2 regions of the Mycobacterium sp. NGS11 genome follow, and region 2 is predicted to be linked to the other one. Evidence: predicted binding sites of a transcription regulator. Region 2 holds the regulator's gene; the other holds the start of a gene.
The links. The regulator LexA, encoded in region 2, represses DNA repair genes until DNA is damaged. The targets are predictions, from matches to a motif close to CGAACANNTGTTCG.
Positions count from the first base shown of each region.

Region 1: a site for LexA is predicted at 5,376-5,389, ahead of AC5Y4T_RS06345 (HNH endonuclease signature motif containing protein). Genes of this name have one in related genera too.

Region 1 covers NZ_JCALEJ010000003.1:283,948-299,599, forward strand. The annotation lists gene AC5Y4T_RS06330 (class I SAM-dependent methyltransferase) at 1-888, shown strand, start outside; gene AC5Y4T_RS06335 (alcohol dehydrogenase catalytic domain-containing protein) at 893-1,918, opposite strand; gene AC5Y4T_RS06340 (flavin-containing monooxygenase) at 1,929-3,878, opposite strand; gene AC5Y4T_RS06345 (HNH endonuclease signature motif containing protein) at 3,982-5,343, opposite strand; gene AC5Y4T_RS06350 (hypothetical protein) at 5,587-6,051, shown strand; gene AC5Y4T_RS06355 (nitronate monooxygenase) at 6,164-7,294, shown strand; gene AC5Y4T_RS06360 (Rv1893 family protein) at 7,311-7,532, opposite strand; gene AC5Y4T_RS06365 (hypothetical protein) at 7,610-7,900, opposite strand; gene AC5Y4T_RS06370 (hypothetical protein) at 7,913-8,311, opposite strand; gene AC5Y4T_RS06375 (cytochrome P450) at 8,560-9,870, shown strand; gene AC5Y4T_RS06380 (alcohol dehydrogenase) at 9,883-10,896, shown strand; gene AC5Y4T_RS06385 (YceI family protein) at 10,924-11,463, shown strand; gene AC5Y4T_RS06390 (DUF7159 family protein) at 11,492-12,634, opposite strand; gene ag85B (diacylglycerol acyltransferase/mycolyltransferase Ag85B) at 13,290-14,282, shown strand; gene AC5Y4T_RS06400 (chorismate mutase) at 14,441-15,013, shown strand; gene rpfC (resuscitation-promoting factor RpfC) at 15,146-15,556, shown strand; gene AC5Y4T_RS06410 (SRPBCC family protein) at 15,592-15,652, shown strand, end outside.
Region 2 covers NZ_JCALEJ010000011.1:10,774-26,425, reverse strand. The annotation lists gene AC5Y4T_RS14540 (trypsin-like serine peptidase) at 1-547, opposite strand, end outside; gene AC5Y4T_RS14535 (proteasome assembly chaperone family protein) at 766-1,737, shown strand; gene AC5Y4T_RS14530 (alpha/beta fold hydrolase) at 1,800-2,831, shown strand; gene AC5Y4T_RS14525 (PhzF family phenazine biosynthesis protein) at 2,877-3,563, shown strand; gene AC5Y4T_RS14520 (peroxynitrite isomerase) at 3,583-4,068, opposite strand; gene nrdR (transcriptional regulator NrdR) at 4,122-4,586, opposite strand; gene AC5Y4T_RS14510 (LysM peptidoglycan-binding domain-containing protein) at 4,685-5,179, opposite strand; gene lexA (transcriptional repressor LexA) at 5,473-6,171, shown strand; gene AC5Y4T_RS14500 (LGFP repeat-containing protein) at 6,189-8,396, opposite strand; gene AC5Y4T_RS14495 (acyl-CoA dehydrogenase family protein) at 9,029-10,189, opposite strand; gene hflX (GTPase HflX) at 10,372-11,811, opposite strand; gene dapF (diaminopimelate epimerase) at 11,858-12,730, opposite strand; gene miaA (tRNA (adenosine(37)-N6)-dimethylallyltransferase MiaA) at 12,735-13,667, opposite strand; gene AC5Y4T_RS14475 (class III extradiol ring-cleavage dioxygenase family protein) at 13,676-14,368, opposite strand; gene AC5Y4T_RS14470 (DMT family transporter) at 14,434-15,411, opposite strand.

The DNA.
Region 1 (15,652 bases), on a different contig from region 2:
TCGCTCCGTTCCGACGACGACACCTGGGACATCGTCAGCAGCGTCGGATATACCGCGCTGCTGGTGGCGGGATGGCGTGCGCTGCATGCCGTGAGCCCGCAGCCATTGGTGCGGGACGAATACGCGAAAGTGTTCATCGAAGCGTCGCGGGACCCGTATTTGGCGGGGGTGCTTGCCAATCCGGGTACCACCGACGACGAGACGGCGTTTCCCCGCCTGTACGGCGTTCAGACCCGCTTCTTCGACGACTTCTTCAATACCGCGGGTGCGGCGGGCATCCGGCAGGCGGTGATCGTGGCCGCCGGGCTGGATTCGCGGGCGTATCGGCTTGCGTGGCCAGATGGCACAAGGGTCTTCGAGGTCGATCTTCCGAAGGTCCTGGAATTCAAGGGTCGGGTCCTCGCAGAACACGGCGCTACCCCCAAGGCCCACCGGATCGAGGTCGGCGCCGATTTGCGCACCGACTGGTCGCGGCCCTTGGAAGTGGCCGGGTTCGACGTGGAGAGTCCGAGCGCCTGGTCGGTGGAAGGGGTGCTGCCCTACCTGACCGACGAGGCACAACACGCACTCTTCACCCGGATCAGCGGGCTCAGCGCACCCGGCAGCCGGATCGCCATCGGTGCGTTGGGATCGCGACTCGACCACGACCAGCTCAACGCTCTGGAGACGAATCACCCAGGGGTCAATATGGCGGGCAACGTGGACTTTTCGGCGCTGACGTACGAACCGCGGTCGGATCCGGCGGAGTGGCTCACGGCCCATGCGTGGGCCGTCGAACCCGTGCGCAACACCCTCGATCTGCAAGCCGGGTACGGCATGACGCCGCCGGATGTCGATGTGAAGATCGACAGTTTCATGCGGTCGCAATACATCACGGCGACCAGATGACGGGCTAGGGCTTCAGCAGAATCTTCACATCGTCGCCGGATCGTGACTCCGCGGTGGCGTAGCCCTTGGCGGCTTCGTCCAAAGGCATTGCGGTGGTGAAGATGCCGTCGACGTCGAGGCGGCCCGACTGCAGTAGCGGAATCAATTCCGGCCACGTGCGCTGCACCGGCGCAGTGGTGAATCGCATCGTCGTGCTGCGGATCAGGCAGCCCAGTGCGTTGAGCGGGAACGGATTCATGTCGTGCACACCGACGACCGAGACGGTGCCGCCGGGCCGTACCGCGTTGAGCGCATCGGTCAGGGAGGCATTTGTGGCGACGGCGTCGATGACCGCGTCCGCGCCACGGCCACCGGTGGCGGCGAGAATGGCCTCGAGCGCCGGGGCCTTCAGGGGTGTCGCACCCCATTTGGCGGCGCGCTCCAGCCGGCCATCGACCTGGTCGACGGCGAAAACCGTTGCCGCGCCGTGGAACAGCGCGCTGCGCAGTGAGCACAGGCCAACCGCGCCCAGGCCGATCACGGCCACCGTGCCGCCGAATGGGATATCGGCCCGCTGCGCCGCGGCCCAGCCGGTGGCCAGGTTGTCGGTGAGCAGCAGCGCCTGCTCGGTGCTGATTCCCTCGGGCATCTTGCGCAGCTGGAAATCCGCGGCGGGCACCGCGAGCAGGTCGGCCTGCGCGCCGCCGAGCACACCGCCGCCGAAGATCTGGAAGCCGGAGTGGCACATCACCGGATCGCGGGTCGCGCATCCGGCGCATGCGCCGCAGCCGGTCACCGACGACACCAGGACCTCGTCGCCGACTTTGACGTTGCGCACTTCCGGCCCGGCTTCGACGACGGTGCCGATGGCTTCGTGGCCGAGCGCGATCGGGTCGGGCATCGGAAAGTCGGCCTCGTAGAAGTGCAGGTCGGATCCGCAGATACCGGCGGCGGTCACCGCGACGACCGCCCCATTGGGTCCGGGCAGGGCCGGATCGGGGCGGGTGTCGACCCGGACGTTGCGCGGCCCATCGACGACTACAGTCCGCATTTCGGTTTGCTCACTTCCCTTGTCGCGCTGAATCTTTCGTTCGCACTACGAACTGTGACCAATCGGGCTCGCGCACCGCGGACCAGTATTCGTTGAGACGCCATGGGCTCACGGTGTGGATCTCCCCGTCGGCATTCTTGAAATACGAGTGCTTGACGGCCGGATGTGACCACACCATCTTCTTGATCTGCGTCTGGGTCCGCCGGTGCCACTCGGTGGCGGCTTCCGGCTTGGGTTCGAGGGAATGCACGTTGGTTTCGGCCAGTCGCGCCAGGCACTGGTCGACATAGCGCATCTGCAGTTCGGACTGGAAGATGAGGCTGCCGCCGTGGGCCAGGTGTGTTCCCGGCCCGTAGACGATGAAGAAGTTCGGGAATTCCGGGACGGTGATCCCGAGGTAGGCATACGGCCTGCTCCCCCACATCTCGTGCAGGTCGGTGCCGTTTCGCCCGGTGACTTTCAGCGGCCACAGCACGTCGGTGTGCCGAAACCCGGTGGCATACACGATGACGTCGACGTCATGGGTCACGCCGTCAACGGTGGCGATGCCCTGCGGCGTGATCTTCTCGATGGCCGTGCGCACCAAATCGACATTGTCGCGCTGCAGCGTTTGTAGCCAGCTGCCGTTGTCCTGCAGCGTCCGTTTGCCGCACGCGGGATAGTCGGGCATCACCTTGGCCAACAGGTCGGCATCTTCGGTGACCTGGCTGGTGATCCATTGCGAAAACATCAGGTGCGCGGCGGCATTGATGTCGCTGACGGCGTGATCCTGGTCGGCGTAGCCGGGGTCCCCTTCGGCGGCGTCCAGACCTTTGTCCGAGCCGGGCCACAGCACCAGGAAGCGGTACCACCTGCCATAGAACGGAAGGTGGCGCATCGCCCAGCGCACACCGTCGGCGACCTCGTCGTGATACATCGGGTTGGGAAACATCCACTGCGCGGTCCGCTGGAACACCGTGAGGTGCTCGACCTCATCGGCGATCGCCGGAGCGATTTGGAAACCACTGGCGCCCGCGCCGACAAGTGCGACCCGCTTGCCTTTCAGGTCTACCGAATGATCCCAGGCAGCCGAGTGAAAAGCCGGTCCCTGGAAGGTGTCGGCTCCGTCAAAACCGGGAAGGTTGGGACGGTTCAGTTGGCCCACCGCGGTGATGAGCGCGCGGGCCTGCACGACGGTCGTTTGGTCGTCGGCAGAGCGCAGCGAAACACTCCACGTACCGGCGTCGTCGTTCCATTCGGCAGCGAGAACCTCGGTGCGCCAACGCACGTGCCCAGCCAGGCCGTGTTTGTCGATGACCTTGGTGAAATAGTCCTGCAGCTCGTATTGCTCGGCGAAGAAGTGCGTCCAGTCGTTGTTGGGTTCGAAGCTGTAGCAGTAGAAGTGGTTGGCCACATCCACCCGTGCGCCGGGATACGTGTTCTCCCACCAAGTTCCGCCGGGGCCCGCGTTCTTCTCTACGATGGTGAAGGGAATGTTGGCCTGCTTGAGACGGACGCCGGCCAGGATGCCGGATTCGCCACACCCGACGACCAGGACCGGAAGCTCAGCGGCGCGCTCGGGCGGCAACGCGACGGGGCGCCGCAGGTCGACGCCGCCCAGGTCCAGCTCTTCGATGACCAGCGACAGATAGTCGTCCGGAACGTGCTCGCACGCCGCCCAATCCATCATTTCCCTGATGAGTTCGGGGCTCAGCGGCTGCGGTTCGGGGCAACCGCGGTCCCGGTACTCGGCGATCACCGACACGGCTTCGCTGCGGGCCCGCGCCTTGTCCTCCTCCGACATGAACCCCTGGACCTCGTTGAGGAAGATGCCCATCTGCTTGAAGTCGCGGATGAACCGTGGGTCGCCGGTGATATGGACAAGCGAGAGCAACAGCGTGGGGATGCTGACATCCTCTAGCGCGGCGGCGATCTCGGCGGTGGATGTGGTGAAGGGATCGCCGGCGTAACGGCTGCGCATCTGATCCTCTCGGTGGCCTGTACGCCAATTACGCTACGCATCGTTTCGTAATTGGCAGCACTACGCTACCCGCTGGCGCGGCCGCGGATCAAGGGATCCGACTCTACGGGCCGTCGTCGTCCTCGTCCGCCAATAGCTTTTCGGGGTGGTGGAAGGTGTTCACACGGGGCTGACCGCGGTCGAGGTGTGCGGGTGGGATCCACTGGGTGTCGCCGTTCGCGCGTTGTCGGGTGGTCCAGCCCTTCTCGAGCAGCCGGTGGTGGGGCCCGCAGGCCATGGCGAGTTGGTCGATGTCGGTGCGGTACGTCCTGGCCCAATCTTCGACATGGTGAATCTCGCATTTATAGCCGGAGACGTCGCAGCCGGGATGAGTACAGCCACGGTCCTTGGCGTACAGAACAATTCGCTGCCCCGGCGACGCGAGGCGCTTGGTGTGATACAGCGCTAACGCCTTGCCCTTGTCGAAGATCGCCAGATAGTGATGTGCGTGGCGAGCCAGCCGGATGACGTCGGACATCGGCAGGATGGTGCCACCGCCGGTCAAACCCTTTCCGGCCGCGGCTTCGAGCTCGGCGAGGGTGGTGGTCACGATGATGCTGGCCGGTAAGCCGTTGTGCTGACCGAGGTTTCCGCTGGCGAGGACGGCGCGTAGGGCGGCGTTGAGGCCGTCGTGGTTGCGCTGCCCGGTGCTGCGGGTGTCGCGGTGAATCGCATCTACCGAGGGGGTGCCGTCGACGACGGGTGTGTCGTCGTCGGGGTTGCACATGCCGGGCGCGGCCAGCTTGGCCAGCACCGCCTCCCAGCTGGCGCGTGCCTCCGGCGTCAGCCATCCACTCAGGCGCGACATGCCGTCGGCCTGCTGATTGCCGAGCACCACACCCCGCATCCGGGCCCGGTCTTCGTCGGTGTAGCTGCCGTCGGGGTTGAGGCAATCCATCAGGCGCCGGGCGAGTTTGGCGAGCTGATCGGGGCGGAATTCGGTGGCCTTGACCGCCAGCTGCTTTTCGGCATGCACACAAGTCTCGAGGTCGACGGACTCGGGCAACTGGTGGAAGAACCGCCGGATCACCGACACGTGGTCGGCACCGATTGCCCCATCGCGCTGGGCCGCCGCGGTCGCGGGCAATACCGGAGCCAACGGCTCCCCGGTCAACGCCCGGCGCGGACCCAGATCCGCCGCCTCGGCGATGCGCCGTCCGGCCTCGGCGCGAGTGATGTGCAGCCGGTCGGCCAACACCCAGGACAGCTTGCCGCCGAGCTCCGCTGAATCGCCTTGCTCACCAAGCTGATTGATGAGCTGATGACTCGGCGTCTGCAGTTTGCGTACCACGCATTCGAATTTCCCCAAGAGAGCCAGGCGTTCCGGGTTGGTCAGCGCCTCATAGGAATGCTCCCGCAAGCGGGAGGCCACAGTGCACAACGCATCAACGTCGCCCTGGATCTGCTCACGGTCCACGAAAGTCACGCGCGCCGCCTCTGAATCACTTTCCAACTTATCGAACGCACGTTCGAATACTACGTTTGCCCGCCGACAGAATCCGCCCAGATGAGAACACCGGGACATAAGTGGCACAAGTGATTTCAGCCCCGGCCACCGCGCCAGCCCTCGTCGGCCTGCCGCCTCTTGCGCTGCCGAGAACAATGGGTCCAAGCGGCCACCGCGCTGCGGCGCGGTTTCCTGGGATGGATCAAGAGGTGGGTGAGCGCCATGGCCTCGTTGCTCATGGCCTGCGGCGGGTTCCTCCTCGCCGTCTTGTGGATGGACTTGATTTTCGACGTTCAAGTTCTTCGATACCGGAAGGCCACGGCCGAACTCCCCGAGGCTGTGCTGGCTTCCCTCGCGGCGTACTACCACCGCGCGGCCACGACGTCTCGGCCGATGAACCGTTTGATCGTGCTCGTGATGCTCGCCCTGTTGGGCACGCTGGTGGTGCAGGCGGCCCGCGGACACGATCCGGGCTGGCTGCTGGTGACCTCTGCCCCGCTAGCGGGCATCCCGATCATGTTGGCCTTGACGCACACGGTCCCGGATGCGGTGCGACTCGGGCATCGCGCCGACAGTCCGTCCGAGCAGACGCGGCTGGCTCGCTCGGTCTGCCGGGACCATCTGCTCTGCGCCGCCTCCATGCTCGTGTTTCTCATCCTGTGGGTGGCGAACAGCATCGCGGCCTGACGGCAGTGACGGGTCGTAGTAATCACATCCAAATCAGGACCCGCTGGCCACGTCAATGAGCTCCGTACTAAACTAGAACACGTTTCAATTCGGCGAGCTCCCAGGAGTTGTAATGCACACCCCTATCTGCGACGAACTCGGCATCGAGTTCCCGATTTTCGCCTTCACCCACTGCCGCGACGTCGTCGTGGCGGTCAGCAAGGCCGGGGGGTTCGGCGTGCTCGGAGCGGTCGGCTTCACGCCCGAGCAGCTGGAGATCGAGCTGAAGTGGATCGACGAGAACATCGGCGACCACCCCTATGGCGTCGACATCGTGATCCCGAACAAATACGAGGGCATGGACTCCCACCTGTCCGCGGACGAGCTGGCCGACACGCTGCGCAAGATGGTGCCGCAGGAGCACCTCGACTTCGGCAAGAAGATCCTCGCCGACCACGGCGTGCCGGTCGAGGACAGCGACGGCGACACCCTGCAACTGCTCGGTTGGACCGAGGCCACGGCCACGCCCCAGGTCGAGGCCGCGCTCAAGCACCCCAAGGTCAAGATGATCGCCAACGCCCTCGGTACCCCGCCGGCGGAAATGATCAAGCACATTCACGACGCCGGACTCAAGGTGGCGGCGCTGTGCGGTTCGCCGTCGCAGGCTCGCAAGCATGCCGACGCGGGTGTCGACATCATCATCGCCCAGGGTGGCGAGGCCGGTGGGCACTGCGGCGAGGTCGGTTCGATCGTGCTGTGGCCCCAGGTCGTCAAGGAGGTCGCGCCGGTTCCGGTGCTGGCCGCCGGCGGCATCGGCAGCGGTGAGCAGATCGCGGCCGCGCTGGCGCTCGGCGCGCAAGGTGCCTGGACCGGGTCGCAATGGCTGATGGTCGAGGAGTCCTCGAACACCCCGGTTCAGCAGGAGGCCTACGTCAAGGCGGGAAGCCGCGACACCGTGCGAAGCCGCTCGTTCACCGGTAAGCCCGCGCGCATGCTGCGAAACGACTGGACCGAGGCATGGGAGGCGCCCGAAAACCCGAAGCCGCTAGGAATGCCGTTGCAGTACATGGTGTCCGGCATGGCCGTGCGGGCAACCAACCGCTACCCCAACGAGTCCGTCGACGTGGCGTTCAACCCGGTTGGTCAGGTCGTCGGGCAATTGACCAAGGTGGAGAAGACCTCAACGGTCATCGAACGCTGGGTGCAGGAGTACCTGGAAGCCACCAACCGGCTCGACGAGCTCAACGAGGCCGCCTCCGTTTAACGCGAAGGGCTCGCGCCTAGACGTCGTCGACTTCGTCGTGGCCGGTGAACGCTTCCTTTGTCCGGTCCAGCGCGTACGTTCCGATGTCGATCGAGTTCCGGACGATGCCGCTGGCGCCGCCGGCGACGTCGCCGCGGAGGATGTCGCTGGCGTGTTCGACGATGTCGGACGCTTTCTCGACGGCGTTGGTCGCGATGTCCCTCGCCGCGTCGACTGCATCTCTGGGATTGAAGGCCATCTGGAATCTCCTTTGTCGCAGGACGGTTGCTACGACTCTAGACGGGGCCGGGCGCCGTTTCTCGTCGGCATCGCGTCTCAGTAATGCACCAGCGTGCGCCAGTAATCTTCGGGAATCTCGGCCCCGGAGCGCATTATTCGGGCCAGCCCGACGGCCATCGCGATGCCCAGCAGCCCAAGCCAAAGCCCGGTCACTGCGATGACGACCCACAGCACGGCGGTGACTGCGGGCCAGGGTGAGAGCACGGCGAGCACGGGGGCGAAGAAAAACCCGGCGCCGATGTACCACGCCGACCCGGCGCGATCGGAGGCCAACACGAAACGCAGCCAGCGCGGCACGACCAGTTGGCCTGGCTCACTACGGTTCATGGCTGCACCAAGTTATCCGCTGGGCGGGAAAAATCCTGCCCCGGTGAACCATCCGGGCTGCCACCCCTGATCTCCCAGGCACAGCATGGGGAGTCCGTCCGGCGTCTGCGCCGCAGCCTGCGAGCCCGGGCATTTCGCGCCGGTCTGCTGGACTCCGTAGAGGGGGTAGGAAATCACCCAGTATCCGGTGGTCGCCGCGGGGAACTGATTCGGAGGCGGGAAATGACAGGCCTCGGCCTGGCCGCTGGTGCCGCGCCCGAAGATGAAGCGCTCGTAGTTGTCGCATGGCGCGCCCAGCGAGGCCTGGTAGTTCATCCCCGGTACGTCGCCGTCGTAACCGGCGGCCGCGCACGGGGCCAAGCCGATGGTGATGCCCGCTATCGAAGCGGCGCTGAGCAGTTCCCGAATCATGTCCTACCCCGCCTGTCGTCGCCGGTGACCTGCACCAAAGCATATCGGTCCGACAGTCGGCCACAAGACCGATTCGGCGTGCGACCGCGATCGCCGGGCGTGGACCCACCGCTAGGCGGCGAACCGCCGGTGAAGAACACGTTCCAATTCGCGCCCGGCGATCTTGCGTCAATGCTTCACAACCAAGGTGTGGCAGTGGTTTCCTTGCACAAAGACGACTAGACCACTTCGTCATCGAGGAGCGGGCAATGCCAACCGTCGAGCCAACCGCCAAGCCAACCGCCCAGCCGGTCCCCAATCTGCCCCCCGGGTTCGACTTCACCGACCCGGACATCCACGCCGAGCGACTGCCCGTGGAAGAACTGGCAGAGCTGCGCCGGACCGCGCCGATCTGGTGGAACGAACAGCCGAACGGCGTGGGCGGCTTCGATGACGGCGGCTTCTGGGTGGTGTCCAAGCACAAGGGCGTCAAAGAGATTTCGCGGCGCAGCGACGTGTTCTCCAGCCTGGAGAACACCGCGCTGCCCCGCTACAAAGAGGGCACCGTGCAAGAGCAGCGCGATACCGGCAAGTTCGTGCTGCTCAACATGGACGCCCCGCAGCACACCCACCTGCGCAAGATCATCTCCCGCGGTTTCACCCCGCGCGCCGTCGAGCGGCTACGCGACGACCTGAACGAGCGCGCCCGGAAGATCGTCGAAAATGCGGCTGCCGCGGGTGCGGGCGACTTCGTCGAGCAGGTTTCCTGCGAGCTGCCGTTGCAGGCCATCGCCGGTTTACTCGGAGTGCCCCAGGAAGACCGCATGAAGCTCTTTCACTGGTCGAATGAAATGGTGGGCGACCAGGATCCCGAGTTCGCGCGCAACGACGCGATGGGCGCCTCGGTCGAATTGATCACCTACGCCATGCAGATGGCCGCCGACCGGGCGAAGAATCCCGGCGAAGACATCGTCACCAAGTTGGTCGAGGCCGACGTCGACGGGCACAAGCTCTCCGACGACGAGTTCGGTTTCTTCGTCATCCTGCTGGCCGTGGCCGGCAACGAGACCACCCGCAACTCGATCACCCAGGGCATGATGGCCTTCACGGACTTCCCCGATCAGTGGGAGCTCTACAAGCGCGAGCGACCGGTCACGACGGCCGACGAGATCGTCCGCTGGGCCACCCCGGTCACTTCGTTCCAGCGGACCGCCCTGCAAGACTACGAGCTGTCCGGCGTTCAGATCAAAAAGGGTCAGCGCGTCGTAATGGTCTACCGCTCCGCCAATTTCGATGAGGAAGTGTTCGACGACCCGTTCACCTTCAACATCCTGCGTGATCCCAACCCCCACGTGGGGTTCGGCGGCACCGGCGCGCACTACTGCATCGGGGCCAACCTGGCGCGGATGACCATCGACCTGATGTTCAACGCGATCGCCGATGCCATGCCCGATCTGGAATCGGTCGGCAAGCCCGAACGCCTCCGATCGGGCTGGCTCAACGGAATCAAGCACTGGCAGGTCGACTACCACACCAACGGGGCCGGGAAATGCCCTGTCGCGCATCAGGCCCAGGGGTGACAAGCTAGGGGCATGCCCACTCATCGAGCCGTTCATGTCCCATCCGCAGGTGCAGCTTTGGAGCTGGTCGACGCCGAAACCACACCGCCGGGGCGCGACGAGGTACGCCTGACGGTCACCGCCTGCGGCATCTGCGGCACCGACGCGCACTTCGTCAACGGCGGGTTCCCCGGGATATCGTGGCCGCTGACTCCGGGACATGAAATCGCCGGCAGAATCGCCGAAATCGGCGACGGCGTACAGGGTTTCGCGGTCGGTGACCGCGTCGCGGTCGGCTGGTTCGGCGGATGCTGCTACCACTGCGACCAATGCCGTAAGGGCCTGTTCATCCACTGCGAGAACGGCAAGGTGCCGAGCTGGCAGTATCCCGGCGGCTACGCGGAGTCGGCGACCGTGCCGGTGAGCGCCCTGGCCCGAATCCCGGACGAGCTCTCCGACGCCGAAGCCGCCCCGATGGGTTGTGCGGGCGTGACTACCTATAACGCCTTGAGGCACACCAAGGCGCTGCCCGGCGATCGCGTCGCGATTCTCGGTGTCGGCGGACTGGGCCATCTCGGAGTGCAATTCGCGCGGGCGATGGGATTCGAGACGATCGCGATCAATCGCGGCACCGGTAAGGCTGACGATGCCCGGAAATTGGGCGCCCATCACTACATCGACTCCACGGCCAACGACCCCGCCGAGGCGCTGAAGGATCTTGGCGGCGCGACGGTTGTCCTGGCCACCGCGGGCAACTCGAAGGCGATGGCGGCCACGGTCGGCGGCATACTCCCCCAGGGTGAACTGGTCACCATCGGCGTCACGCCCGAGCCGCTGCCGATCAGCCCGGTTCAGCTCATCACGCCGGGCGTCAGCATCGTCGGCCATCCCTCCGGGACGGCGAAGGAAGTCGAAGACACAATGCAATTCGCGGTCCTGTCCGGCGTGCGGGCGTGGATCGAGGAATTGCCGTTGGAGCAAGCCGCGGAGGGCTACGCGGCCCTCGAAGAGGGCCGGGCGCACTATCGCACCGTTTTGACTATGTGACGGCCCGTGACTTTAGACAAAGACGCCATGTGGACGATCGGCCCGGCTGACGGTGAATTGTTGCTGCACACGGGTGTTGCCGGCAGGGCCGCTCGCATGGGCCATCGTCTCACCATCGCGATGACAACCTGGCGGGCCACTGTCCGCTGGGCCGGCTCGCGACCCGTCAGCGCGGAGCTTACGGTCGAGACCGATTCACTCGAAGTGCTGCGCGGAGACGGCGGTGTCAAGGGCCTGTCCGGGGCCGAGAAGGCGTTGGCGCGGTCCAACGCCCTGAAGTCGTTGTCGGCCAGCCGATTCCCGCAGATTCGCTACGTCGCAGACGCCATCGAGAAGACCGACGACGGCTACCGCCTCACCGGCGCGCTGCACATCCGGGGAAAGTCGCGCGACCACGTAATCGAGCTGTGCACAGAAGATCTCGAGGACTCGTGGCGAATGTCGGCAGAATCCACCGTCCGCCAGTCCGACTACGGTATCAAGCCCTACTCGTTGCTGATGGGTTCCGTTCAGGTCGCGGACGAGGTGTCGTTGACCTTCTGCGCGGTTCGCGCCCAAGGCGATTGAGCATCACCGCCCGAGCGGTGGCGGCGGATCAGGGCTGCGAGTCGGTCGCGGCGTGAGGGGCTGAATCGACCGCCGCATCGCCGGTGTCGCCGGGTATGTGCTCCAGCACCCGGGTCAAGTAGGGCTGCCTGCTCCCGCCATCCAACTGTCGTGCGCCATCGGTCCCGGGTTGATCTTCCGGAGCCGGCTCCGAAACCGGTTGCCCGGCAGGAGGCTTGGCCGCAGGAGCCACCTTGGGCTGTGGGGCCGCCGGAAGCGGCGCGACGGCGGGCGCCGCCTCGACGATTTGCGGTGGGGGCGAATGGGTCACGTGCGTGGGCGGTGCGGCCGCGCTGGCCGGGCCGACGTGGATCCCCACCGCCAGCGATACGGACCCGACGAAGGTGATGGCACCGGCCGCCAGCGCGGTGACGGCTCCGGCGTAGGACAACTGGCGTCTCTGAATGGGCGCTGGAACGAGTTCGCCGAGGTGCTCCACCAGCTGATCGTCGGTGAATTCGGTGCTACGCGCCGCGGACAGCGCCGCTCCGCGCGCGATGGTCACCTGTGCCATCGATTGCACGAAAACCGGTACCGGCAAAGTTCTTTCGAGTTGCCAGGAGAGCCCGTCGATGTCGTCGTCGGAGCCGACCACGACAACGCCCCCCGGCCGCCAGCCGTTGCGGTCGAACATGCCGGTCAGCCAGCGGGACAGACCGTCGAAGCCGCCGCGCACCTGCTTGGTCGCAATCTGGGCTTCCCCGTCGTGCGTGTCGACCATGACGACGGTTGCCCAGCCATCGTCGAGGACGCAGACCGCCGTCTGCTCATAGCCGATGACGGGCCCGATGGCCTGAGCCAACGTCTCGATGGCCTCCAGAAACCGGATCGGCACGACGTTGTCGAATCCCGCGTCGGTCAACGCCTCCAACACGAGCGCCGCCTGGGCGGATGCTTCGTCGTTCCACGTCACTCCGATGACCCGCAGGCGGTGATCGCTCGCGGCCGCCGCCGATTCGACCCGCGACACCTCTGCCACTACCTGCTCGGCGGTACCCGCGGCGTGCAGGCCGGCAGCTGCGTGCACCGCCAGCTCCCGGTGATCCAGGATGGTGCCGTCCGCGCCATGTCCTTCAGCGAGGACCCAGCCAACGGTGGATCGCGTCACTGACAGGCCAAGAACCGTGTCCAAATCTATGCCCCAATCGGTCCCGCGTCTCCGATGTTCTCAGCCACACCGACGCGCACCATGAAGCCGCAGGTGCGGTGATTCGTGAGGGCCGGAACAGACCCGGGATAGCGTGGTCTTCATCGGCTTGCTTCGAGAGAGCCTACGCGGTCGGCAAAAGTCCGGCCGCCCCGGTCAGGCCTCGCCCCGGAATCGCCAGACGAACGAGGCGGCGCCGCTCACCACGGCTGGTCCGCCGCTCACCACGGCTGGTCCGCCGCTCCCGGACGGTCGGGGCGGCGACCGAGCCGTCCTAGCCCAGGCGCCGATTTCGGCGGTGGTCCCTCGACCACGCAAGCCATAATCGCGATTTATCGGGCGAGAAAATAATTGCGGGCCCGGTCTGGGGGTTTGCCTTACGTGGCGAATCGGATGGGCACCGCGCCCTCGTGGCGCCCAAGGGGGGTCCTGCCTGGCCTTTTCGCACCCCACGGATTGGGTTGTCGCGGAGTGGGTATGCCTCGCCTGTCGCCGCCCTGCCGTGCCGGGTGGCGAAATTATGAAGCGAAAAGCGATGCCAAAAGGAGACGCGTTCGCGTCCTAATCGACATTTGACGGACTCACACGGTAAATTCCTGTGAGATCACGATCACACTGACCACAGCGACAAGGGGCAGGTATGACAGTTCTGAGCGAGAAGATCCGGGCCTGGAGGCGCCGGCTTTTGGTCGGCACAGCGGCGGCAGCCACGCTGCCGGGCCTGATCGGTCTTGCCGGCGGTGCCCCGACGGCGAATGCGTTTTCGCGGCCGGGTCTGCCCGTCGAATACCTGCAGGTGCCGTCCGCCGGCATGGGCCGCAACATCAAGGTCCAGTTCCAGAGCGGCGGCAGCGGATCTCCCGCGGTGTACTTGCTGGACGGTCTGCGGGCTCAAGATGACTACAACGGCTGGGACATCAACACCCCGGCGTTCGAGTGGTACTACCAGTCGGGCCTGTCGGTCGTCATGCCGGTCGGTGGCCAATCCAGCTTCTACAGCGACTGGTACAACCAGGCCTGCGGTAAGGCCGGCTGCCAGACGTACAAATGGGAGACCTTCCTCACCAGCGAGCTGCCGCAGTACCTGCAGTCCAACAAGAGTGTGAAGCCCAACGGAAGCGCCGCGGTCGGCATCTCGATGGCCGGTTCCTCGGCGATGATCCTTGCCGCCTACCACCCCGCGCAGTTCATCTACGCCGGCTCGCTGTCTGCCCTGCTGGACCCGTCGCAGGGAATGGGGCCGAGCCTGATCGGCCTGGCGATGGGCGACGCGGGTGGCTATAAGGCCAACGACATGTGGGGGCCGTCGAGCGACCCGGCGTGGGCGCGCAACGACCCGAGCATCCAGATCCCGAAGCTGGTCGGCAACAACACCCGGCTCTGGGTGTACTGCGGCAATGGCACGCCGTCCGAGCTCGGTGGGGCGAACATGCCGGCCGAATTCCTGGAGAACTTCGTGCGCAGCAGCAACCTGAAGTTCCGGGACGCCTACAACGGCGCCGGCGGGCACAACGCGGTGTTCAACTTCGACGCCAATGGCACCCACAGCTGGGAGTACTGGGGAGCGCAGCTCAACGCGATGAAGCCCGACCTGCAGGGCGCCCTCGGCGCCACTCAGGGCGGCGGCGGATAAGCAGCGCCTCGCACGTTCGGTCACTACTGCGCCTGACGACTCCGTCAGGCGCAGTAGTGCGTCCAGGGGCGATCGTTCGGCGACAACGATGGCTGTGGAGACATCTCGTCGGGGCGCTCTGGCCGGCGCGAGGCCACGGACGCGCCAGAATTGTCGTCATGCACCGCTGGGTCCCGTCGTTAGCCATGGTCTCCTGTGTCGTGGTCGGCGGCCTGGCGGTGCTCGTGGCGCCGGCTCGGGCCGACTCCACTAGTCCGCTAACCGCTTTGGTCGACGCCGCCGCCCAGCGGCTGCAGGTTGCGGAGCCGGTCGCTGCCTACAAATGGACCAAGCACGGCGCCGTTGACGACCCGGCCCGAGTGCAGCAGGAGCTGACGAAGCTGGGCGACGAAGCCGTCGCCGGACAGGTCGACCGCGACTACGTCGTCCGGGTGTTCGGTGACCAGATCAATGCCACTGAGGCCATCGAATACAGCCGGTTCGCGAATTGGAAGCTGAATCCGGCGGGCGCTCCGGGTGATTCGCCGGAGCTGTCGGCGTCGCGATCAACGATCGACACCCTGAACCAGACGATGCTGACTCAGATTTTCAGCAATTGGGGCCTGCTGCACTCGCCGGACTGTGGCGCGCAGCTCGACGCCGCGAGAGGCGGCGTCGCCCAAGGTCGGCAGCTCGACGACCTCTACCGACAGGCCCTGTTATCAGCGACGCAGTCCTATTGCCAGCAATAGCTTAATTTTTCCTCACCAATTTCTAACGGTCCCATTCTGGCCGTCAAAAAGGCGATTTCCGCAGATAGATGGCATATCTCGCGCCATTTTCGAATAGGTAACGCTTTGGCTACACGCGCCGAAATCCCGGGCATGAGAAATCTCTGCAAGCCTCTCGTTAAGGCCGTAATGGTCGGCGGGTTCGTTGCAGCGTCGATGACCTCGTCCACGGGTGTGGCGAACGCGGCCCCGACCCCCAACTGGGACGCGATCGCGCAATGCGAATCCGGTGGCAACTGGCACGCCAACACCGGCAACGGCGAATACGGTGGACTGCAATTCAAACCGGGCACCTGGGCCCAGTACGGTGGCGTCGGCAACCCCGCGGCCGCATCCAGGGAGCAGCAAATCGCTGTGGCCAACCGGGTTTTCGCCGAAGAGGGAGTGGAGCCCTGGCCAAAGTGTGGCGCCAACTCGGGCCTGCCGATCGGTTGGTACTCGCACCCCGCCCAGGGCATCAAGCAGATCATCAATGGGCTGATCCAGGCGGCCGTCCCGCGTTGATGAAACGCGACTGCGGTCTATGACCCAGCGCCGGGCTGTGTTTGGATCAGCCCATGGAAGGTTCGGCGACTGTTCACATGGCGGCTCCTGCGGCCA
Region 2 (15,652 bases):
ATCCCAGCACGGTGACGCGGCTGCCCGGCGGAGGAGTCACTCCCAGTGTCAGCGCCAGGCCGGCCCGGGACTCGACGGGAGCGCCGGCCTCGTTGCTGACCCGCGCGATCGCGTAGTCGGCGTGCGGGTCCTTGCTCGCCGTCCAGCGTGGATCGAGGTAGACCGCGTCGGCCTTCCACACATCGGCCGGACCGGGTGCGGCGTCGCCGGCGAAACCGGGAACGAAGGTGATCAGCGAGGCTCCGGCCAGGCAATGCGCGGCGGTCATCATCAGGTTGCCGCCCGTCGAATGCACCACCGAACCGGTGCACACGTGCAGCGGGCCACCGTCGATGAAAATCGCCCCGATGCGCCGATCCGGCTCGACCGGACCCGCGATGGCCTTCTGCTCGGGCTGGCTGAGCCGCTGCACCGGCCCGCCGACGCGCGGGGCGGACACCGGAGCACCCGAAACATGCTCGACGGGACGGTGACACGACGTCAACGACGTCGCCACCCCCACCACCGAGCAGAGCATCAGGATCCGAATGCGCATCGCCTTCATCATGCCTGACCGGTCGGCGGCAGGCCGACTCCCACACATGACGGTGCGCCAACGGGCGTGCGGGCGACCCCCAGGATGTGGTTTGCGGATTACGAGTGAGAATTGTCGCGTTCCAGCTAAGAGCGTGAACGCGAAGTTCGCTGATAGATGTTGGTGCCGCCCGATTCGGGGGACACTCGGTAGGGCACCCTGGAGAGAACTTCGAGAGGAGGCGATCGGAGATGGCTCACCATCAGGAGCCGGATGATCAGTACCAGCCAGGCCAGGCCGGAATGTACGAACTCGAGTTCCCGGCGCCGCAGTTGTCGACGTCCGACGGCCGCGGCCCCGTGCTGGTGCACGCCCTGGAGGGCTTTTCCGACGCCGGTCATGCCATCAAGCTCGCCGCCGCGCATCTGAAAGCGGTGCTGGACACCGAGCTGGTCGCATCCTTTGCGATCGATGAACTGCTGGACTACCGCTCGCGGCGGCCATTGATGACCTTCAAGACCGATCACTTCACCCACTACGAGGACCCCGAGCTGAGCCTGTACGCGATGCGCGACACGGTCGGCACGCCGTTCCTGCTGCTGGCCGGCATGGAACCGGATCTCAAGTGGGAGCGGTTCATCACCGCGGTGCGGCTGCTGGCCGAGCGCCTCGGCGTGCGCCAGACCATCGGCCTGGGCACGGTCCCGATGGCGGTGCCGCACACCCGGCCCACCACGATGACCGCACACTCGAACAACCCGGAGTTGATCGCCAATTTCCAGCCGTGGATCTCCGAGATCCAGGTCCCGGGCAGCGCGTCCAACCTGCTGGAATACCGGATGGGCCAGCACGGTCATGAGGTCGTCGGCTATACCGTGCATGTCCCCCACTACCTCACGCAGACCGACTACCCGGCCGCCGCGCAGGCTTTGCTCGAGCAGGTCGCCAAGACCGCGTCGCTGGAGCTGCCTCTGACCGCGTTAACCGAAGCGGCCGAGGTGATTCGGGCGAAGATCGACGAGCAGGTGGAAGCTAGCGCGGAGGTCGCCCAAGTGGTGGCCGCGCTGGAGCGCCAGTACGATGCCTTCATCGACGCTCAGGAGAACAGATCGTTACTAGCTCGCGACGAGGATCTGCCTAGCGGCGATGAGCTAGGCGCAGAGTTCGAGCGATTTCTGGCCCAGCAGGCGGAGAAGAAGTACGACGACGACGACAAGCCCTGACCCACTCACGTGACGCCCTAGCCGGACCGCCCTCAGCCCGGCCCGACACCAAGGTTGGCGATATGACCGAGCGGAAGCGCAAACCTACGCTCCGCCCGGTGCGTGAAGTGACCGCACCCAAACTCGAGTTCCGCACCATCCACGGTTACAAGCGGGCCTACCGCATCGCCGGTTCCGGGCCGGCGATACTGCTGATCCACGGCATCGGCGACAATTCCACCACCTGGAATACCGTGCAGGCCAAGCTCGCCCAGCGTTTCACGGTGATCGCGCCCGATCTGCTCGGCCACGGGCAATCCGACAAGCCGCGCGCCGACTACTCGATCGCGGCGTATGCGAACGGGATGCGTGACCTGCTCAGCGTGCTCGACATCGAGCGGGTCACCATCGTCGGTCACTCGCTGGGTGGCGGTGTGGCTATGCAATTCGCCTACCAATTCCCGCATCTGGTGGAACGGCTGATCCTGGTCGGCGCCGGAGGCGTGACCAAGGACGTCAACTTCGTGCTGCGCTGGGCCTCGCTGCCGATGGGCAGCGAGGCGATCGCCCTGCTGCGCTTGCCGCTGGTGCTGCCGGCGGTCCAGATGATGGGACGTGTCCTGGGTGTGGCGCTGGGCAGCACCGGGCTGGGCCGCGATCTGCCCAACGTGCTGCGCATCCTCGACGACCTGCCCGAGCCGACGGCGTCGGCGGCTTTCAGCCGGACGCTGCGCGCGGTGGTGGATTGGCGCGGGCAGATCGTCACCATGCTGGACCGATGTTATTTGACCGAAGCCATCCCGGTGCAGATCATCTGGGGCACAAGGGATGTGGTGGTTCCCGTTCGGCACGCTTGGATGGCGCATGCCGCGATGCCGGGCTCCCGCCTCGAAATCTTCGAAGGCTCCGGGCATTTTCCCTTCCACGACGACCCGGCCCGCTTCATCGACGTCGTCGAGCGCTTCATCGATTCCACCGATCCCGCCGAGTACGACCAGGCCAGTCTTCGCGAACTGCTCCGCACCGGCGGCGGCGAGCAGGCCGTCTCCGGTTCCGCTCCCACGCGTGTCGCCGTGCTGAACGCCATGGGCTCCGACGAACGCAGCGCCACCTGATCGCCTCGATCGGTGCGGCCCGACGCGGCGCCGTAAAGTCGGCTCATGGGGATCGGCGTGACGGTGCTGCGGGTGTTCACCGATGCGGACGGCCACTTCGGTAATCCGCTGGGCGTGGTGGACGCCGCCCAGGTCGAGCCCGAGCACCGACAGCGGCTGGCAGCCCAATTGGGCTACAGCGAGACGGTTTTCGTGGACATCCCGGCCCCCGGCTCCGCCAGCGCGCACGCCACCATCTACACGCCGCGAACCGAACTGCCGTTCGCCGGCCACCCGACCGTCGGCGCGACATGGTGGCTGCGCGAGAACGGTTCGCCGATCAACACCCTGCGGGTGCGGGCCGGGATCTTGCAGGTGGGTTACGACGGCGACCGCGCCAGCATCAACGCCCGCGCGGAATGGGCGCCCGACTTCGCCCTGCACGAATTCCCCTCAGCCGACCAGGTTCTCGCGGCCGATGAGGCGGACTATCCCGACGACACCGCGCACTACCTGTGGGCCTGGACCGACCGGGCGGCCGGATGGCTGCGGGCGCGCATGTTCGCCGCCAACCTCGGTGTGGCCGAGGACGAGGCGACCGGGTCGGCGGCGATGCGGATCACCGACTACCTGAGCCAGAGCCTGCGGATCACCCAGGGCAAGGGCTCCGTGATCGACACCAGGTGGAGCGCCGAGGGCTGGGTGCGGGTGACCGGGCGGGTCGTCAATGACGGTGTGCGACAGATCGATTGACGACGGCCTAACTCGGACCTCAGCGCTGCCGGTGTAACACCGCCCCGAGGTGGTCCTGCAGCGGTTGCCCGACCGCGCCCATCTGCACCGTGTAGGAGAGTTCGTCGCCGTCGATGCGGAATGAACGGCCGAGCGCGGTCACCTCCTTGGCGCTGGGTGTCAGCCCCACCGACGTGGTCGACATCTGCATTTCGATGAGGTCACCGGTGACCGAGTAGGTGCCGACCTCGATTTCGGTGATGCCGCTGGGATGCGCCAGCACCAATTCGATGTGACCTGGTTGCGGCACCCGAATATAGCCGGTTTCGGCGTGCAACGGCTTCCCGTCGGCAACCGCCCTGGTTTTCTGTCCGTAGACGAGAAACGGCTTACCGACGTGGGCGAACACGACTTCTTCGAGATAGTCGAAGGGCGGGATCGTCGGGTATTTACCCGCACCCTGGCCGGACCAGGTCCCAAGGAGCGGGGCAAGCGCCGCGAGGTCGGGGTGCAAGTCCGTGGGCATGAAAGCGAGCCTAGCCCGGCGAGGTTGCGGGCAATCGGAGCCCGGCCCCGGTGTCAGCCCCGAGCTGCCACTCTGCGGTGATCCCGCATTGCCTGGATCTCGCGTTCGAAATCGTCCGCGGACTCGAACGACCGATAGACGGAGGCGAACCGCAAGTAGGCCACCTCGTCCAGGTCGCGTAGCGGCCCCAGAATGGCCAACCCGACCTCGTGACTGGGGATCTCCGGTGAGCCCGCCGCGCGCACGGTGTCTTCGACCTGCTGGGCCAGCAGGTTGAGCGCATCGTCATCGACCTGTCGCCCCTGGCAGGCCCGACGGACGCCGCTGACGACCTTCTCCCTGCTGAACGGCTCCGTGACGCCGCTGCGCTTGACCACCGCCAGGACCGCGGTCTCCACCGTGGTGAAACGCCGTCCGCACTCGGGACAGGATCGGCGACGCCGAATGGCCTGGCCTTCATCGGTTTCGCGGGAGTCGATCACCCGCGAGTCGGGATGGCGGCAGAACGGACAGTGCATGACCGCTCCTTCGTCGCGCCGACAAGATACCGCAGGACCTTGAGCGTACCCGCGCGCTGACCTGCACGGCTAACACATCCGTTTCGGCGCAACGCCACTCAGCCGACCGGAGCGATGAGGGTCTGGCCCGCCAGCAGGTTGGGCGAGTGTAGATCGTTGAGCTCGCGGATGCGATCGGCGACCTGGGGTGCCGGCGCGCCGGGCGCCACGCGGTGCGCGAAATCCTGGAGCGACTCCCCCGCGTCCACGCGGACGACGGCGAGCCGGTCGGGAACCTGGGTCGCCGAGTTCGTGGAGTCGCCGTTGAGCACCTGGCCGACGTTCGCGACGAGACCCAGCCACAGCGTGACCGCGCCGGCGGCCAGTGCCAGCCCGATGGTCGACGCCCAGGTGGTGGCGCGCCTGCGGTGCGGAGCGACGGACATTGCCACCCCGGTGCCGTAGTAGCGCGTGGCGGCGCCCGCGGGCCGCGACGGCGCGGGCCGGCGGGACCGGGCCAGCCCGTCCCGTCCGTAGCGAGGCCCCAGGACGGGTCCATTGATCGGGCGCCGAAGACTGCTGGTACGCGGCGCGGGCGTGTGGATGACTGTCATCTTCGTTCCTCCGGTCAACTAGCTCTCGCTCGTGTGTTCGACACTAATCGCTTGTATGTTCGAAACCGAACATTTGAGCGAAGCGTGTCGCACGAGCAAACGCTAGATCACACCACCGACAAGTTCGTCGGCCTCTACCACTGTCACGAGCACTCAAATACCCGATATCCCGAAGAGTTACACATCTGTAATTCGTCCGGCTTCGCGCTTGTTTTGCGCCGACGCGAACCGCCGCGACACGCCACTCGAACACATGTTTGATTCTTGTCCTCGGTGCGGCTACATTCGGTGCCATGGGCGACAGCAACGACGTTTCATCGGCCGGTCCCGAGGGTCGGCTGCACTCCGTGGATTCCTCGCTGACCGAACGGCAGCGCACCATTCTGAATGTCATCCGCGCCTCGGTCACCAGCCGCGGCTACCCGCCGAGCATCCGGGAGATCGGCGATGCCGTCGGTCTGACGTCGACGTCATCGGTGGCGCACCAGCTTCGCACCCTGGAGCGCAAGGGTTACCTGCGCCGCGACCCCAACCGCCCGCGGGCCGTCGACGTCCGCGGGGCCGACGACGACGTGGCGGCCCCCACCACCGAAGTGGCCGGTTCGGACGCCCTACCGGAACCCACGTTCGTCCCGGTGCTCGGGCGCATCGCGGCCGGCGGACCCATCCTGGCCGAAGAGGCCGTCGAAGACGTCTTTCCCCTGCCGCGCGAATTGGTCGGTGAGGGCACGCTTTTCCTGCTCAAGGTCGTCGGTGATTCGATGGTCGATGCCGCGATCTGCGACGGCGACTGGGTGGTGGTCCGTCAGCAGAACGTCGCCGACAACGGTGACATCGTCGCGGCGATGCTCGACGGCGAGGCCACGGTCAAGACGTTCAAACGCGCCGGCGGTCAGGTGTGGCTGATGCCGCACAACCCGGCGTTCGATCCCATCCCGGGCAACGACGCCAGCGTGCTGGGCAAGGTCGTCACCGTCATCCGCAAGGTCTGACGCGCGCCCGGCCTCGGTCAGTCAGCCCGGGTGAAGCCGTTGGCCTGAGCGACTTCTTCGCTCGACAACCAGAGCTCGGCGAGCGTGTCCTGATACAGGTCGCTACCCGGCATGTAGTACAAGCCGTAGCGAGCGCTGGCCTTGACGGGGTATCCGTCGGGCGCCTGGTACGGATCATCGAGCGGCAGGTGGATCGTGGGTCGCCCGTCCGGGGCCGCCAGGCCGTTTTCCGAGGCGTCATCGGCGGCGTGCCGACCGCTTCGCGCCGGAGGCCCGGCCGCGACCGCATCGGCGACCGCGGCGGCTCCCACCGCCGTGTCCGTCATGTCGGCCTCCGTCGCGGTGTCCGCTTCGGGTTCGACGTCCGGTTCCGGCGCCGCGAGGTCGAGGTATTCGTCTTCTGGCTCAGCGGTTTCCAGGAGGCCTTCCGCCGCGTCGCCCTCCGGCGGGATGCCGGAAACGGCGACGTCGGGGTACTCGTCTTCCGGATACGCCTCCTGCGGATAACCCGCATCGGGGCCGTCGGCGTCGACGTAGGCGGCGTCGTCCGCCGCCTCGGGCTCGGCGACCTCGGGGACGCCGTCGGTGTAGTCGGCGTAGTCGGCCCCCGCCTCGGCATACTCGTCCTCCGACAGCATCTCCGCGGAGACGACCGGGATCGAGTCGGTATCGACGGCGTCGGGGTCTTCCTCCTCGTGGAACCGATAGTCGCTATCGGCAGGAGCCTGACGTTGCCAGCTGACCCGCCCGGCGTCCGGTTCCGGCTCCGGTTGATGCGTCGCGCCGAGCCCGAACGGGTCGGCGCCGACGTCGGCATCGTCGTGGCCCCAGCGCTCGTCGGCGTCGTAGCCGAGGTTCCCCCCGCGACCGGGCGCGTAGGCCGCCGCCTCCTCGTGCGCAGGCCGGCGCCGCCCACCGAACAGCACCCACGCCATCAGCACGAGCAGCGCCAGCACCGGAATGGCGACCACCAGCCACCACCAGTGCCAGGAGGACTTCTTCGGGTGCGCCGGCAGGGCCGAATTGCTCGGCTGGTCCTGACCCGACACCTGCAGCCCGGACAGCAGCGGCGCCAGGTTGGACGGATCGGTGCTGAACGTGTTCTTCGCCCGGTTCCACGAAATCTTGCCGCCGGTGAACTGCTGGGAGATCACGTCGCCGTTGACGGCCTGGTCGCCGACCGGGGCGCCGAGCTTGCCCGCCGGAGCGCGCAGTTTGTCCCACGCCACCTTCATCGCCCCACGCACGACGAAGGCGCCGTGGTCGGGCGTCCAGAAGATGACCGGCTTGTCGGCAGCGGAGAAGGTGGCGACGCGGCTGGCACGCCCGATGTTGCCGTCGGTTTCGTTGGCGGTCGGGAATCCCAGGTCGCTGCCGACCGGTCCCCCCAGCGACTCGTATTTGGCCAGGATGTCGCTCTCGACCGCATTCGCGCCGGTGGCCGGGGTGAAGAACACCTTGCCGCCGGCAAAGTTCTGGGCGATTCCGTCGCCGCCGATCGGATACTGCCCGCCCTGCTTGGCGCCCAGGGGTCCGGTGGGACCGCCCGCCGCGCGCCAGGCGGTGTTGATCGCCGCGGTGGGATCGATCGCCACCTGCAGGCCCTTGAGTTGGTCGGCCAGCGCCGGCGGTTCGGTGGTGAACTGCTTGGTCTGCCTGTTCCACGAGACCTGGCCGCCGCTGAATTTCTGTGAGGACACCTCGCTGCTGTAGGTCTCGTCGCCGACCGGCACACCGAGCACCCCGCCCGAGCTGCCCAGCTTGTCCCAGGCGGCGTTCAGGGCGCCGCGCACCACGTGTGCGCCGTGCTCGGGCGTCCAGAAGATCACCGGCTTGTCGCTGGCGGAGAAGGTGATCACCCGGCTGTCCGGACCGGCGAGACCCGGAACTTCGTCGATCGCCGGGAAGCCCAGATCGCTGCCGGCCGGCCCGCCCAGCGACTCGTACTTGTCCAGGACAGGCCCGTAGGCGAATCTGGCCCCGGTGGCCGGGGTGAAGAACATCTTGCCGCCGTCGAAGTCCAGGGCGAAACCGTCCCCGACGGGGTACACGTCGCCCTTGCGGGCGCCCAATGGCGAGGTGTCGCCGCCGGCCTTGTCCCACGCGGCCATGATCGCCGCCTCGGCGTCGCCTATCGGACTCGCTACCGCGGTGGGGGCCAACAAGACCGCGGCCAGCGCCGTGGTCGTCAAGCTGACCAGCGCGCTTCCGATCAGCCTGCGCATGTGACCTCTCTGCACCTTCACCAAGCCTCCCAGCCGGCGGACATGGCTCTTTTAGCGGCGATGCCCTTATCTGCATAACCGGCGAGCGGGCGGTACTCGCGCCGGAAATGGACCCGCGCACGATCAGCCTTATCGTCGGGCTCGCATAACTTTGCTCCAAGCAACAAGAAATGCGAAGTCAAATCACGAATTTTACAAAAACGGATACCACACCGATGTCGAAATGATGCCTGCCCATGGCCCAATCGCGATCCGCCGTGCCACCGTTCGCGCGGTGTAGCGGATATCGCACGGGAGGGCGGCGGGAACGCACGATCGAGCGACGACGCCGGACTGCCGACTCGCACACCAGAATTGCGCGGCGCGCCTGAGCCGACGGCGCGATCGCGGGGCTGACTATGCGCGATGCCGCGGTCGGCGCACCGGAAACACATGCGCCGACGGTACGTGAGCCGGTGGTGCATTCACGGTCCGCCCCCCACACCCGCACCACGCGCATCGGTCGGTTTGTCGCTCACGGCAATAGGACCGTGCGAGACAACTCCCGAATGTCGGTCGCGTCCAGCGATTCGCGGATATTGCTGCCCCGATATCGCCCGCGGGTGGGAGGCCGCTATCCAGAAAACGAAACGCTAGACGCCGAGGCTGCGTCCGATGATTTCCTTCATGATCTCGGTCGTGCCGCCGTAGATCGTTTGCACCCGGGCGTCCAAAAAGGCACGGGCAACCGGATATTCACGCATGTAGCCGTAACCGCCGTGCAGTTGCAGGCAGCGGTCGATCAGCTGCACCTGCTTTTCGGTGCAGTACCACTTGGCCATTGCGGCCTGCTCCGCCGTCAGCTTGTGATCCAGGTGCAGGCGGACGAACTCGTCGACCATCATGCGGACCACGGTCGCCTCCGTCGCCAGCTCGGCCAGCACGAAGCGGCTGTTCTGGAAGCTGCCGATCGGCTTGCCAAATGCCTTGCGCTCCTTGGTGTATTGCAGGGTCTGCTCGAGCACCTGCTCCATGGCCGCGGCGGCCATGATGGCGATCGAGATGCGTTCCTGCGGCAGATTCTGCATGAGGTAGATGAATCCCATGCCCTCCTTGCCCAGCAGGTTTTCGGCCGGCACGTGCACGTCGGTGAACGACAGCTCGGCGGTGTCCTGGGCGTCGAGCCCGATCTTGTCCAAGTGGCGCCCGCGCTCGAAGCCCTCCATGCCACGCTCGACGGCGAGCAGCGAGAAACCCTGAGAGCCCTTTTCCGGGTCGGTCTGCGCGACCACGAGCACCAGGTCGGAGTTGATTCCGTTGGTGATGAACGTCTTTGAGCCGTTGAGCACGTAGTGGTCGCCCTGCTTGACGGCACGGGTCTTGATGCCCTGCAGGTCGCTACCCGTTCCCGGCTCGGTCATCGCGATCGCCGTAATCAGCTCTCCGGTGCAGAATTTCGGCAGCCAGCGCTGCTTCTGCTCTTCGGTGGCCAACGCCAACAGGTATGGCGCGACGATGTCGTTGTGCAGGCCGAATCCGATGCCGCTGTAGCGGCCGGCGGTGGTCTCCTCGGTGATGATCGCGTTGTACCGGAAGTCGGGGTTGCCGCCGCCGCCGTACTCTTCGGGCACCGCCATGCCGAGGAAGCCCTGCTTGCCGGCCTCGAGCCACACCCCGCGGTCGACGATCTTCTCTTTCTCCCACTCGTCGTGGTAGGGCGCGACGTGGCGCTCGAGGAAGCCCCGGTAGGACTCACGGAACAGGTCATGCTCTGACTCGAAAAGAGTGCGCTGATATTTGATGGCGCTGCTCATGGAAGACCTCCGGCGACTGGGAATACTGCAGCCCAAGATATACCAACCGGACGGTTGGTCGGCAGCCGGCGGGGCGCTAGCGGCCGTTGGCCGGCGGCCCGAGCTGCCGCGACACTGCAACTAGGCACAAGACACGCCGATGCGAGGGTGCGTGGTTGCAGTCTCGACGCACTAGCACGCGTTCAGCGCGCGGCGAACTCGCGCAGCCGGCCGGCCAGGGCCAGCGGAACCCGGGCCCGGATGCGGGTGCCCTCGGCGTTGTGCTCCTCCTGCTGGACGCGCCCATCGGCGTGCAGGCGAGCCACCAGGTCGCCGCGGTGGTACGGGATCACGACGTCGACGGGGGTGTCGGCGGGAACGGCGAGCTCGGCGATCCGGCGGCGCAGGGCGTCGATACCATCGCCGGTGCGTGCGGACACGAACATGGCACCGGGCAGCGCATGGCGGAGCTTGGCCAACGTCAAATCGCTTGCGGCGTCAACCTTGTTCACCACCACCAGCTCCTGCGGCACGGCACCGTCGTGGTCGGTCCCGTAATCGGCGACGACTTCGGAGACCACCTGGCGGACCGCGTTGATCTGTGCCAGCGGGTTGACGTCGGAGCCGTCGACGACGTGTACCAACAGATCGGCGTCGACGACCTCTTCCAGCGTGGAGCGAAAGGCTTCGACCAGCTGGGTGGGCAGATGCCGGACGAATCCGACGGTGTCGGTGAGCACGAACGGCCGGCCGTCATCGAACTCGGCGCGCCGGGTGGTGGGCTCCAGGGTGGCGAACAACGCGTCCTGGACCAGCACTCCGGCACCGGTCAGCGCGTTGAGCAGGCTCGACTTGCCGGCGTTGGTGTAGCCGACGATGGCGATCGCGGGCAGGTCGCTGTGCACCCGCCGGCTGCGCTGGGTGTCGCGGACCTGCTTCATGTCCTTGATCTCGCGGCGCAGCTTGGCCATGCGCTCGCGGATGCGCCGCCGGTCGGTCTCGATCTTGGTTTCACCGGGCCCGCGCAGGCCCACGCCTCCCCCGCTGCCGCCGGCACGGCCACCGGCCTGCCGCGACATCGATTCACCCCAGCCGCGCAGCCGCGGCAGCATGTATTCCATCTGGGCCAGCGAGACCTGCGCCTTGCCTTCCCGGCTGGTGGCGTGCTGGGCGAAGATGTCGAGGATCAACGCGGTGCGGTCGATGACCTTGACCTTGACGGCCTTTTCCAGTGCGGTCAGCTGCGCCGGGGACAGTTCACCGTCGCAGATGACGGTGTCGGCGCCGGTCGCCAGCACCACGTCGCGCAGTTCGGCGGCCTTGCCCGAACCGATGTACGTCGACGGGTCGGGTTTGTCCCGGCGCTGGATCAACCCCTCGAGCACCTCGGAGCCGGCGGTTTCGGCCAGGGCGGCGAGCTCGGCCATGCTGGCCTCGCTGTCCGCGGCGGTGCCGTCGGTCCACACGCCCACCAGGACGACCCGCTCGAGCCGAAGCTGGCGGTATTCGACTTCGGAGACGTCGGTGAGTTCGGTCGACAGGCCGGCGACGCGGCGCAGCGCCGACCGATCTTCGAGGGCGAGTTCGCCCGTGCTGGGCTCCGGGACGACCGAAGCGTGATCGCGAAATTCAGGTTCTGTCATAGGCAATACACGATGATGCACGCGAAACCGGTGTCACGCACCTGATTTAACGCTGCTGTTCGCGCCACCATTCCTCGCTGAGCTCTCCTTGGGCTACCAGTACGGACGGTCCGCGCAGGAAGCTGGTGGCGTCGGTGACGGTGACGACGACCTCGCCGCCGGGCACGCGAACGGTCAGGGCGCCGGTGGCCGCGCCGGCACCGGCCAGCGCGGCGACAGCGGCCGCGACCGTTCCGGTGCCGCACGAGCGCGTTTCGCCCACGCCCCGCTCGTGCACCCGCATGTGCACGGCCCCATCGGCCGGTGCGGTCAGGATCTCGACGTTCACCCCGTCCGGGAATTGGGCGGGATCGAAACTCACCGGCGCGGCGACGTCCAGCACCGCCAGCACCTCGGGAGTCAGTTCCGGGTCCACGCAGGCCAGGTGCGGGTTGCCCACATCGACCGCCAGGCCCGAGAACCGCCGGCCGCCGACGACCGCCTCGCCCGGGCCGAGCGTATTGGCCTTGCCCATGTCGACGCTGACATCGGCGGTGGTCGCATCGACGCGATGCACCGCGACCGGCCGCGGGCCGGCCAGCGACCCGACCACGAATTCGTCGCGGGACTCCATGCCGCTGGCGCGCAGGTAGTGCGCGAAGACCCGCACGCCGTTGCCGCACATCTGGGCGACCGACCCGTCGGCGTTGCGGTAGTCCATGTACCAGTCACCGGCGGCCACCCCGTCGGGCATCCGGTCGAGCACGCCGGCCGACAGCGCCGCGCCCGCGGTGGTGACCCGCAGCACCCCGTCGGCCCCGAGCCCGCGGCGCCGGTCGCAGAGCGCGGCCACCCGCGACTCGGTCAGGCTCAGCTCGGCCTGCGGGTCCGGCAGCACCACGAAGTCGTTCTGGGTGCCGTGGCCCTTCGCGAAATTCACCTGCTCAGGATACGTGGCGCCACACCCGCATGACGGCGTCGACGAGCCGGGCGGGATCGGCGGCATCCAGCCACTGCACGCGATGGTCCCGGCGAAACCACGACCGCTGCCGTCGCACGTAGCGTCGGGTGCCCACGAAGGTCTGCTCGCGGGCCTCGCCGAGTCGCTCCGGACCGCCTCCGGCGTCGAGGGCCGCGAGCACCTGCGCGTAGCCCAGCGCGCGCGAGGCGGTGACCCCGTCGCGCAATCCCCGGTCCAGCAGCGCGACCACCTCGCCGACCAGGCCCTGGTCGAACATCGCGTCGGTGCGCCGGGCCAGCCGCTCGTCGAGAAGTGATGTGTCGCAGTCCAGCCCGACGATGGCGGTGTCCCACCTGGGCGCGCCGATCTGCGGCGCGGACGCGGCGAACGGCTCACCGGTCAGTTCGACCACTTCCAGGGCCCGCACCGTGCGGCGAGCGTCGGTCGGCAGGATGGCCGCGGCCGCGGCGGGATCGCGGCGGGCCAGCTCGGCGTGCAGCTCGCCTACCCCGATCTCGGCGAGCCGCTGCTCCCAGCGCGCGCGCACCGCGGGATCGGTGGCGGGAAACGACCAATCGTCGAGCAGCGACTGGACGTAGAGCATGGAGCCGCCCACGATGATCGGCACCGCACCCCGGGCCGCGATCGCTTCGACGTCGTCGGCGGCGGCGCCCTGATAGCGGGCGACCGTCGCGGTCTCGGCGACGTCGAGGACGTCGAGCTGGTGATGCGGGATGCCGCGACGGGCGGCGACGGGCAGCTTGGCGGTGCCGATGTCCATGCCGCGGTAGAGCTGCATCGCGTCGGCGTTGACGATCTCGGCGCGGACGCCGAGCCGCTCGACCCGTTCCGCGAAGTCGAGGGCCAACTGCGACTTGCCGGTGCCGGTCGGGCCGATGATCGCGACGGGGCGCACGGCGGCCGTCACAGCTGCCAGGCGCCCGCGAAGTAGCCCACCCCATAGGGCGCTCCGCGGTACAGCTCCTTGGCCGATCGGGGTCCGGGATCGGCCAGCCCGGCCAGCACCTGAAACGCGACCCGCCCCAGGATCTGGCGCGGCAGCCGGCGCAGCGCGGCGATATCGCCGACGGCCAGCGCATCGTCCAGCGCCTCTTGCGCGTCGGCGTTGTCCGGGTCGTATCCGCCGGGGGCCGCCGGAGTCAGCGTGTTCGCGCCGTCGGCGACGACCAGCGCCCCGACCGGCTCGGCCAGCCGGTCTATTTCGGCCCGCAGAGCCGCGCCGAGGCGCAGTGCGGCGTCGGCTTCGCGATCCGCGCGATAGATCCGGACCTGCGCGCTGGCGTGCGGCTGGGCCCGTTCGCGCACCCAGCCGGCCAGCAGCGCGCAGACCGGAAACGCGACCGGTGGGGCGGTGTCGTCGGCCTGCGGGGAAAGCCGGACGCGTACGTCGGCGCCGAAACCCGCGAAGGTGCCCACCGCGTCGGGACCCAGCACGGCGTCCTGGGGCCCCACCCCTATCGCCACCCAGCGGTCGGGCAGCAGCGCGGCCGCAGCCAGCGTCGCCGCCTCCAGGTCGGCCACTTCGGCGGCGGCCGCCCCGGCGAGTTCGGGGACGAGGACAGGCGCCGAAGGGACGATCGCGATCGCGCTCAGCACGCCACCAAACTAACGTGACCGCGGCCGCGGTCCGGCATCAGTTCGGTTTGCCCGGGCTCCCGACGTCAGAGGCGAAAGCTGTCCGCCACTACCAGACGGTCGCTGCGAGGGCCGAAGTCGTCGTCTTCGGTCACCCCCCGGGCCGGTACTTCTCGCGGGGCACCACCTGACCCTTGCTCGGCGCGGTCGATGGTGGCGGCTTCGCCGCGGGCCAGGGCGATCGTGGCGATGAGGACCACCGCCACTGCGCCGACCAGCACGAAGGCCTTGGGACCGGTGGCATGCAGCGTCTCGTTCAGCACCAGCACGCCGAGCAGGCCGGCGACCACCGGCTTGGCCACCGTCATCGTCGGCAACGACGCGGTCAGCGCGCCGGCGCGGAACGCCGACTGCTGGAAGATCATCCCGGCCAGCGCCACCAACAGCCAGGGCACGAACTCCGGCGACGTGACCACGCGCAGCAGGCCGTGCTCGGACATCTCGACGATGCCCTTGGTCAGGACCGCGAACAACGCCAGCGACGAACCCGCCACCACCGCGAGCAGCATGGCCGCAAACGGGCTGCCGGCCCGCAGCCGCGCGGCCACCACGCAGGTCACCAGCAGCGGCACCATGACCAGGGCGACGATGAGCCAGATCCGCAGCGGCGCGCGCTGGTCACCGGCAGCCGGGTCGCCGACGATGATGACGACCGCCAATGCGGCGGCCAGGATCAGCGCCCACATCCATTCCCGCGGCTGCACCCGGTGGTGGGCGAGCCGCGCGTAGATGGGCAGTGCGAACAGAAGGGCCGTCACCTGCAGGGCGGTCACCAAGACGACCGACCCCCATGCCAGGGCCGCGGCCTGCAGGCTGTAGTTGGTGATCGCGGCCAGGCCACCCAGCCACCACCGGGTGTCGCGCAGCGACATGCGGAACAGTTCGAGGTGCCCGACCGGCTTGTCGGTGATCTCGTGCGCGGAGCGCTGACGGATCACGTCGCCGACCGCAGATGCCAGCGCCGCGCATAAGGCAAGTAACGCCGCGACATCAACTTTTGACATTGATCGATCCCTCCGCCCGACGGCCGTCCGACCCAGCTTTCCCCGTGGCCCAAGCAAATACACGCACAATTGGCGTTCAGTTCAACTACGAATCTATGACGTTGCACACGTTGCTAATAACGCCGCGGGTAACCGTTCAACTAATACTTCAGCAATCTATGTAACCCGTGGGATAACTCTAAGAGAGCTACACAGCTAGCTGTGAGCGCTGGCTGAGCCCCCTCGCAGCGCGCCGTCGGCC